DNA from 3 places in the Pseudomonas sp. SDT291_1_S447 genome. Region 3 is predicted to be linked to each of the others. Evidence: predicted binding sites of a transcription regulator. Region 3 holds the regulator's gene; each other region holds the start of a gene.
What was found. The regulator sigma-54, encoded in region 3, starts transcription at its own class of promoters, with help from an activator protein. The targets are predictions, from matches to a motif close to ANTGGCATNNANNTTGCTNT.

Region 1 (3,277 bases), on a different contig from region 3:
AAGTACGCCGACCTGTGATTTTCTGCTGTGAATCCATAATCGACTCGGTCTTTCAGGTCGATGTTTGACGCCAGACACCTAGGTCGGTCCCCTCTCCCTCTGGGAGAGGGCTAGGGTGAGGGGCTTTTCAAGCGCTCAGAGCATTTCAGCCAAGCAACTCACTCATGGCAATAATCTGCTCCGCCACCTGAATCAGCTTCTGCTGCCGGCTCATCGCCTGGCGCCGCATCAGCGTGTACGCCTCTTCCTCGTTGCAATCCTTCATCTTCATCAACAATCCCTTGGCCAGCTCAATACGCTTGCGCTCAGCCAATTGCTGATCTCGCGCTTGCAACTGCGCGCGTAAGGCCTGATCACTCTCGAATCGTGCCATCGCCACATCGAGGATCGGCTGCAGACGCTGTGCGTGAATGCCTTCAACGATGTAGGCACTGACCCCGGACTTGATCGCCTGGCGCATCACCCCCGGATCATGTTCATCGGTAAACATCACGATTGGCCGTGGCTGGTCGCGGCTGACCAGCACGACTTGCTCCATGACATCGCGGCTCGGTGACTCGGTATCGATCAGGATCACGTCCGGGCGCACCGTTTCGACGCGCGCGGGCAGGTCGATGGTCAGGCCGGACTCGTCGATCACCTCGAAACCGGCCTCGGTCAACGCAGCCTTCAGGCGCCCGACTTTTTTCGCTGTGTCGTTGATCAGCAGAATGCGCAACATATTCGCGGTCTCCTGTCAGCGGCGGGCGAGAAGGGGAACGTCGTCGTTCATCGCGTGCAGCTTGAAGCTGCGCGCGTAAGCGGCAGGGTCGCTGCCGTCCCAGATTTTGCCGTCGAGCAACTGGCTGCTGCGCATGTCGGTGCCCCACGCCGCCACGCCGACAGCGGTCGCGGCATCGCGATACAGATCGAGTTGCTGAACCTGACGGGCGACGGCGAGGTAGTCCGGGTCTTCGCGCAGCAAGCCCCAGCGGCGGAACTGGGTCATGAACCACATACCGTCCGACAGATACGGAAGATTCACCTCGCCGTTGCCGTGAAAGCGCAGCGCGTGCGGATCCTGCCAGCGGTTGCCGAGGCCATCGGCATAATCACCGAGAAAACGCGGTTCTATGCACGAAAGCGGCGCGTCCAGATATTCCGGCGCGCTGAGCAACTGCGCGGTGCTGCGACGATTTTCCGGGCTTTCTTCGATAAAGCGGCTGGCTTCAAGGATCGCCATCACCAGCGCGCGCGCCGTGTTCGGGTATTGCTCGACAAATTCGCGAGTGCAGCCGAGGACTTTTTCCGGGTGATCGGGCCAGATGGTCTGGCTGGTGGCCAGGGTAAAACCCAGATTCTGCTGCACCGCGCTAGCCGCCCAAGGCTCGCCAACGCAAAAACCGTCGATACGTCCGGCTTGCAGGTGCGCAACCATTTGCGGCGGCGGCACCACCACGCTGTCGACATCCTGCAACGGATGAATGCCCTGACTCGCCAGCCAGTAATACAGCCACATCGCATGAGTGCCAGTGGGAAAAGTCTGGGCGAAGGTGAGTTTTGCGCGGCTTTGGTGCACATGCCGGTCCAGTGCTTCAGGACTGCTCACGCCGAGGTTTTGCAGGCCGTGGGACAGGTTGAGACTTTGACCGTTCTGATTTAGCCCCATCAGCACCGCCATGTCGGTCGACGCCACGCCGCCAATGCCCAGGTGCACGGCGTAGATCAGACCGTACAGACTGTGGGCGGCATCCAGTTCGCCGCTGACCAGTTTGTCGCGAAGGTTGGCCCAAGAGCTTTGGCGCTTGAGATTCAGGGTCAGCCCGTAAGGCTGGGCAAAGCCCTGTGTGGCAGCAACGACAACCGATGCGCAGTCGCTCAACGCCATGAAACCGAGGTTGATTGCAGTCTTTTCCGGGGCATCGCTGCCATTGACCCAGGCCAGTGGCCCTACCGAAGGTTCATTCATACACCGCCACCTCGAAAAAAAGCGCCGCCGCGGACTTTGCGCAGGCAAAACCCGGGACGACGCCATTGTCCTTGCCCGCCTGCCGTCATTGGCCTGCGCGCTGATATTCAAGGAGGGTGCAAGGCATATGCCAGTGCCAGTGATTTGCGCGTGCGCCTCGCGCCGCAGGTCGATGCCCGGCTATAATCGCCGCCTCTTTTCGCCGCCCGAGTCATCGCCGCCCATGTATTCCCTGGCCCGTCAGCTGTTGTTCAAACTTTCCCCGGAAACCTCCCACGATCTGGCGCTGGATCTGATCGGCGCGGGTGGGCGTTTGGGCCTCAACGGCTTGCTGTGCAAGGCGCCGGCGAAGAAACCGGTGACGGTCATGGGCCTGGAGTTTCCGAACCCGGTGGGTCTGGCGGCCGGCCTGGACAAGAACGGCGCGGCCATCGATGGCTTCGCGCAACTGGGTTTCGGTTTTGTCGAAATCGGCACCGTGACTCCGCGCCCGCAGCCGGGCAACCCGAAACCACGGATCTTCCGCCTGCCGGAAGCCGAGGCGATCATCAACCGCATGGGTTTCAACAACCTCGGTGTGGATAACCTGCTGGCGCGCGTGGCAGCGGCGAAATACAAAGGCGTGCTGGGCATCAACATCGGCAAGAACTTCGATACGCCGGTCGAGCGCGCGGTCGACGATTACCTGATCTGCCTCGACAAGGTTTACGCCCACGCCAGCTATGTGACGGTCAACGTCAGCTCGCCGAACACCCCGGGCCTGCGCAGCCTGCAGTTCGGCGATTCGCTCAAGCAATTGCTCGCGGATCTGGCCACACGACGCGCCGAACTGGCGTTGCGTCATGGCAAACATGTGCCGCTGGCGATCAAGATCGCGCCGGACATGACCGACGAAGAGACCGCGCAGGTGGCTCAAGCGTTGATCGAAACCGGCATGGACGCGGTGATCGCGACCAACACCACGCTGAGCCGTGTCGGCGTCGAAGGCATGGAGCATGGCGACGAGGCGGGTGGTCTGTCGGGCGCGCCAGTGCGGGAGAAGAGTACCAATACCGTGAAGGTGCTGGCCGGCGAGTTGGCTGGGCGGTTGCCGATCATTGCGGCGGGCGGGATTACTGAAGGCAAGCATGCGGCCGAGAAGATTCTGGCCGGTGCGAGCCTGGTGCAGATCTACTCCGGCTTCATCTATAAGGGCCCGGCGCTGATTCGTGAGTCGGTAGACGCAATCGCCGCCCTGCGCTGATCCCCCCTGTAGGAGTGAGCCTGCTCGCGATAGCGCTAGTTCAGTAAACATCTTCAGTGACTGATACACCGCTATCGCGAGCAGGC
Region 2 (3,277 bases), on a different contig from region 3:
AGATGTGCGCAGATCGTCGAAGCCGTCGCGGCGCATTTGAATGTCGATTTCCAGCGAGTTGCCTTCGGCCATGATCAAGCGTTGCAACTCCGGTGTGTTTTTCACCACTTCATAAATCCCCACGCGTCCCTTGTAACCGCCGTTGCAGTGATCGCAACCGACCGGCTCGTAGATCGTGAAATGGCCGATGCGTTCCTCGGGGAAACCTTCCTTGATCAAGGTTTCGCGTGGGATCTCGATGGGCTTCTTGCAGTGGCTGCACAGTTTTCGCGCCAGGCGCTGAGCGATGATCAGGCTGACCGAGGTGGCGATGTTGAAGCCGGGGATGCCCATGTTGTGCAGACGTGTCAGGGTTTCCGCAGCGCTGTTGGTGTGCAGTGTCGAGAGCACCAGGTGGCCGGTCTGCGCAGCCTTGATCGCGATCTCGGCGGTTTCCAGATCGCGGATCTCGCCAACCATGATCACGTCCGGGTCCTGGCGCAGAAACGAGCGTAGTGCCTGGGCAAAGTCGAGCCCTTGTTTGGGATTGACGTTGACCTGGTTGATGCCTTCCATATTGATCTCCACCGGGTCCTCGGCGGTGGAGATATTGATGTCGACGGTGTTGAGGATATTCAGGCCGGTGTACAGCGACACGGTTTTCCCCGAGCCGGTGGGGCCAGTGACCAGAATCATGCCTTGGGGCTGCTTGAGCGCGGCCATGTACAGTTCTTTCTGCGCGGGTTCGTAACCAAGCGCGTCGATGCCGATCTGTGCGCTGGAAGGGTCGAGAATCCGGATCACCACTTTTTCCCCCCACAGCGTCGGCAGGGTGTTGACCCGGAAATCGATCGACTTGCTCTTCGACAGGCGCATCTTGATTCGCCCGTCCTGCGGCTTGCGCCGCTCCGAAATATCGAGACTGGCCATGACTTTCAAACGTGCGGCGATCCGCCCGGCCAGTTGAATCGGCGGTTTGGCCACCTCGCGCAGGATGCCGTCGGTGCGCACTCGTACCCGGTAGTTCTTCTCGTAGGGCTCGAAGTGCAAATCAGAAGAACCGCTTTTGATCGCATCGAGCAACATCTTGTGAACAAAACGCACCACCGGCGCATCGTCGGCGTCGAGTCCGCCAATCGTGTCTTGCTTGCTGTCGTCGATGGATTCGACATCGAGGCCGTCGAGATCCACATCGGCCATGTCTTCCAGGCCACTGGTGTGGGTGTCGAAAAATTTTTCGATGGCGTCGGTGAGCTTGTCGTCCTCGACCAGAATGGCTTCGGTACTCAGCCCCGTACTGAACTGAATGTCGTTGATCGCTTGATGATTGCTCGGGTCGGAAATGCCTACGAATAGCTTGTTGCCTCGCCGCCACAGGGGCAGAGCGTGATGCTGACGCACCAGTTTTTCGCTGACCAGTCCTTTGGGCTGGGTTTCCTTGTCGAGGCAATTTAGATCAAGGAACGCCATGCCGAAATGCTCGCTGGCGATCTCGGCTACCTGCCAGCTCTTGACCAGTTTGTTCTGCACCAGATAGCTGACCAGCGACAGGCGATTGCGCTGAGCCTGTTGCCAGGCTTGCTGGGCACTTTTTTCTGTCAGCAACTCGGCCTGTACCAGTTGCTTGGCCAGACCGCTCAGAGCGATGTCATTCATGGGGATTCCGCACGCTTGCAGTTCATGACTTATAGCCTAGTCAAGTGACAGCGCCAAACACGGCGGGTGCAGGTGACAAAAAGTGTCAGATAGTGCGGTTACGGGCTGTAGGAAATGGCGTTGTAGAGGGTTCGCGCCCAACGGGCGGGGCTTGGAGGCGTTGGCATGGCCTATGCTGCTTCCCTTGCAGATCATGAGATTTCGACTCATGCATGGAGCGTGTCTATGAAAAAACAACAAGGTTTTACTCTGATCGAACTGCTGATCGTGGTGGCGATCATCGGGATTCTGGCGACCATCGCCTTGCCGCAGTATTCCAAGTATCAGGCGCGGTCGAAGGTAACGGCGGGGCTGGCGGAGATCAGTGCGATGAAAGTGCCGTTCGAAGACACCATCAACCAAGGTACCGATCCGACGCTGACGCTGGTGGCCGGTAGTGCCACCGTCACAACGTCAAATTGCGCCGTGACCGCATCGGGCACCGCTTCGACCGGGGCCGGCACCATTGTCTGCACAATCAAGAACGCTCCTGGCCCTGTTCTGGACAAAACCATCACCTTGACCCGTTCATCGGGCACCGGTGCTGGCGTCTGGACTTGCGGCACCACGGTGGCACCGGACTATTCGCCAAAAGGCTGCACCGCCAGCGGTACATAAGTTGAATGTGTGGTGAACAGAATGCCCCGCAATGCGGGGCATTTTTCATTGCGCGGCACTTCACAAAAGCTTCAATAATTTCAGCGCCTTAGGAACTTTCCAAAAAACCGTAACTTGCATGTCGATAATTCGAAGGTCATGCAAATTGCATGATTTCGAAAATTTCTGTAATTCATAAGTTATTGATTTATAAAGAAAATATTGATTTTCAAAAGTTGGCACAGCGTTCGCAACTACCTTGGTAACCCTGCTGACAAGACAACCAGCAGACTTTCCAGAAAAACAGGAGTTACTCGTATGAAGAAGTTCGCTATCACTGCCGCTGCTGCTACCGCGCTGACCCTGACCATGGCTTCCGGTGCATTCGCACAATCCACTCAGGCTACCCAGGCTCCAATGACTCTGGCTGCCGGTGAAGTCACCCAGGCTAAAGAAGCTACTTCTGACACTTGGATCACTACCAAAGTCAAAGCTGACCTGGTCACCGAAAAAGGCATTCCAGGCACTGACATCAAAGTAGAAACCAACAAAGGTGTTGTATCGCTTTCGTCGACTACTGCTGTAACTGAATCGCAGAAAGACGTTGCTGTTGCGATCGCCAAGAAAATCAAAGGCGTTAAAGCGGTCTCCGCTGACGGCCTGAAAGCCGAGTAAGGCATGACTTCTTGCCTGGACCGGGAGAAGACGCGACAGACGGGCCGAGCAATACGTCTGCCGCAACTTTAGAGTTCATGCGAACGGTCACACGGATGTGACCATTACAGGCCCCGCCACTTGTGTCGGGGCTTGTTCTATTTCAGGGGCAACATAAAACAAATGTAGGAGTGAGCCTGCTCGCGATAGCGGTGTGTCAGTCAGCAATTTGATTAGCTGACAGACTGCTATCGCGAGCAGGCTCACTCCTACAGGGGGAATCGGTGTTGGTTTAGTTACCGCGTTTGCTGTTGATCTGCCGCAGGCGATTGCCTTCAAAGCGCAGGTATTG
Region 3 (3,277 bases):
GGCGCTTGGCAACCCTTGAGGCGGCAATGGGGGATGGCGATGCCGTTACCAAAACCGGTGGAACCGAGTTTTTCACGGGCAATCAACGCCTCGAAGACATCCTGCATGGCCAGATCCGGCACTTCGCGGGCGATCAGGTTGGCAATTTGTTCGAGGGCTTTCTTTTTACTGCCACCCGGCACGTTCACGAGGGAACGGCCGGGGGTCAGGATACTTTCAAGTCGGATCATGGAATGGGGGGTTATCGACCTGTCGCGCCCTGGAGGAGGCTTTGGGTCTTTTCCTTATGCTTTTTGAGTTGGCGATCCAGCTTGTCGGTCAGCAGGTCAATGGCGGCATACATGTCGTCATGCTCGGCATTGGCAACCACTTCTCCGCCGGGAATATGCAAGGTGGCTTCGATTTTCTGCTTCAGCTTTTCGACGCACATCGTGACTTGCACGTTGGTGATCTTGTCGAAATGGCGCTCTAATCGGTCGAGTTTTTCGTTGATGTAGGTGCGCAGAGGTTCGGTCACTTCCAGTTGGTGTCCACTGATGTTGACTTGCATACAGCTTCTCCTTCGTTGCCAGTGCATAAAGCGGCAGGCTGGATAGCCTGCCACTGGAACGCTGTAACGTGGCTTACATCAACCGCTTGCGTTCGCTCGAAGGCGCGATCCCGAGGGATTCGCGGTACTTGGCGACGGTGCGGCGAGCCACCTGAATGCCTTGTGCCTCCAGTAAACCAGCGATCTTGCTGTCACTCAACGGCTTTTTCTGATTTTCCGCGGCAACCAGTTTTTTGATGATCGCGCGAATCGCCGTGGACGAGCATTCGCCGCCTTCAGAGGTGCTGACGTGGCTGGAGAAAAAGTATTTCAGTTCATAAATACCGCGCGGGGTATGCATGAATTTCTGCGTGGTCACCCGGGAAATCGTCGATTCGTGCATGCCCACGGCTTCGGCGATGTCATGCAGCACCAGTGGCTTCATGGCTTCGTCGCCGTACTCCAGGAAGCCGCGTTGATGTTCGACGATCTGGGTAGCAACTTTCATCAGGGTTTCGTTGCGGCTCTGCAGGCTCTTGATGAACCAGCGAGCTTCCTGCAACTGATTGCGCATGAACGTGTTGTCGGCGCTGGTGTCGGCGCGACGGACAAAACCGGCGTACTGGGCGTTGACGCGCAGGCGTGGTACCGATTCCTGATTCAGCTCGACCAGCCAGCGCTCGTTGTCCTTGCGCACGATGACATCAGGGACGACGTATTCGGCTTCAGTGGACTCGATCTGTGAGCCCGGACGCGGATTGAGGCTTTGCACCAGCTCGATGACCTGGCGCAACTCGTCTTCCTTGAGCTTCATGCGCCGCATCAACTGGCTGTAGTCGCGGCCGCCGAGCAGGTCGATGTAATCGCTGACCAGACGCTTGGCTTCAGCCAGCCAAGGCGTCTTGACTGGCAGCTGGCGCAATTGCAGCAGCAGGCACTCGCCAAGGTTGCGGGCGCCGATGCCGGCCGGTTCAAACTGCTGGATGCGGTGCAGGACGGCTTCGATTTCGTCCAGTTCGATGTCCAGTTCCGGATCGAACGCCTCAAGGATCTCTTCGAGGGTTTCGTCCAGGTAGCCCTGATTGTTGATGCAGTCGATCAGGGTCACGGCGATCAGGCGATCGGTGTCGGACATCGGCGCGAGGTTCAGTTGCCACAGCAGGTGGCTTTGCAGGCTCTCGCCAGCGGAGGTGCGGGTGGTGAAGTCCCACTCGTCATCATCGCTGCTGGGCAGGCTGCTGGCGCTGGTCTGGTAAACGTCTTCCCAGGCGGTGTCGACCGGAAGCTCGTTGGGAATGCGCTCGTTCCATTCGCCGTCCTCGAGGTTGTCCACCGTCGGGGCGGTTTCCTGATAGGAGGGTTCCTGGATTTCGGTGGGTTTCTGTTCGGCGTTGTCGGCCATGGGGTCGGAATTGTCGAAGTCGTCGCCTTCTTCCTGGCGTTCGAGCATCGGATTGGATTCCAGAGCCTCCTGGATTTCCTGTTGCAGATCCAGGGTCGACAATTGGAGCAGGCGGATGGCCTGTTGCAGCTGCGGTGTCATCGTCAGCTGCTGGCCCATTCTCAAGACTAGCGATGGTTTCATGGCAGGGGCTTAACACCTTATTCGCCGGCGCTATGCGCCATCCACTACAGGGCGCCGGGGCGCCAAACTTAAGCAAATTATATGCCTGAAACTGAAGTGTTTGCCTAGAGCGCTGTAACAATTAAAGCGTATTAATTCCTGCTTGAATCGATACAGCGCCCGGGCGGCGCACCGGGCACTGTTACGCTTACAAGCGGAACTCGTGACCCAGATACACTTCCTTGACCAGATCGTTGGCCAGGATGGTTTCTGCATCGCCTTCAGCAATGAGTTGGCCATCGTTGACGATGTAAGCGGTTTCGCAGATGTCCAGCGTCTCACGGACGTTGTGGTCGGTGATCAATACACCGATACCCTTGGCCTTGAGGTGGTGGATGATCTGCTTGATGTCGCCGACCGAAATCGGATCGACACCGGCAAACGGTTCGTCGAGCAGGATGAATTTCGGTGCCGTTGCCAGCGCGCGAGCGATTTCCACCCGGCGGCGTTCACCACCGGACAGGCTCATGCCGAGGTTGTCGCGGATGTGGCTGATGTGGAATTCCTGCAGCAGGCTTTCCAGCTCTTTGCGGCGACCGGCCTTGTCGAGTTCCTGACGGGTCTCGAGGATGGCCATGATGTTGTCGGCCACCGACAGTTTGCGGAAGATCGACGCTTCTTGCGGCAGATAGCCGATGCCAGCCTTTGCACGGCCGTGCATCGGCTGGTGGCTGACGTCCAGATCATCGATCAGTACGCGGCCCTGATCGGCCTGCACCAGGCCGACGATCATGTAGAAACACGTGGTCTTGCCGGCGCCGTTCGGGCCGAGCAGACCGACGATCTGGCCGCTGTCGATCGACAGGCTGACATCACGCACGACCTGGCGGCTTTTATAGGCCTTGGCCAGGTGCTGAGCTTTCAGAGTTGCCATTACTGGGTTTTCTCGTCGGTTTTCTTCTTCGGCTGGATCACCATGTCGATGCGCGGACGCGCCTCGGTGACCTTGCTTCCTGTAGCGCGACCGGCGCTGGCCAGTTTCTTCACGGTGTCATAGACGATTTTCTCGCCCTGAGTGACGTTGCCGTCTTTGTCGACGACCTTGGCCTTATCGATCAGCACGACGCGGTTTTGCTGGGCGTGGTATTGAATCGTCACGCCGTAGCCTTGAACTGGTTTGGCGT

Region 1: a site for sigma-54 is predicted at 2,064-2,083, ahead of ACW9IR_RS15365 (CmpA/NrtA family ABC transporter substrate-binding protein). Genes of this name have one in related genera too.
Region 2: a site for sigma-54 is predicted at 1,795-1,814, ahead of ACW9IR_RS24380 (pilin). Genes of this name have one in related genera too.

The regions. Positions count from the first base shown of each region.
Region 1 is NZ_JBSVXS010000042.1:10,490-13,766, reverse strand. It holds gene ACW9IR_RS15370 (ANTAR domain-containing response regulator) at 146-721, opposite strand; gene ACW9IR_RS15365 (CmpA/NrtA family ABC transporter substrate-binding protein) at 737-1,948, opposite strand; gene ACW9IR_RS15360 (quinone-dependent dihydroorotate dehydrogenase) at 2,172-3,191, shown strand.
Region 2 is NZ_JBSVXS010000117.1:9,878-13,154, forward strand. It holds gene pilB (type IV-A pilus assembly ATPase PilB) at 1-1,635, opposite strand, end outside; gene ACW9IR_RS24380 (pilin) at 1,861-2,292, shown strand; gene ACW9IR_RS24385 (BON domain-containing protein) at 2,590-2,946, shown strand; gene ACW9IR_RS24390 (DUF2845 domain-containing protein) at 3,218-3,277, opposite strand, start outside.
Region 3 is NZ_JBSVXS010000059.1:7,529-10,805, forward strand. It holds gene ptsN (PTS IIA-like nitrogen regulatory protein PtsN) at 1-230, opposite strand, end outside; gene hpf (ribosome hibernation-promoting factor, HPF/YfiA family) at 242-550, opposite strand; gene ACW9IR_RS18175 (RNA polymerase factor sigma-54) at 624-2,114, opposite strand; gene lptB (LPS export ABC transporter ATP-binding protein) at 2,302-3,027, opposite strand; gene lptA (lipopolysaccharide transport periplasmic protein LptA) at 3,027-3,277, opposite strand, start outside.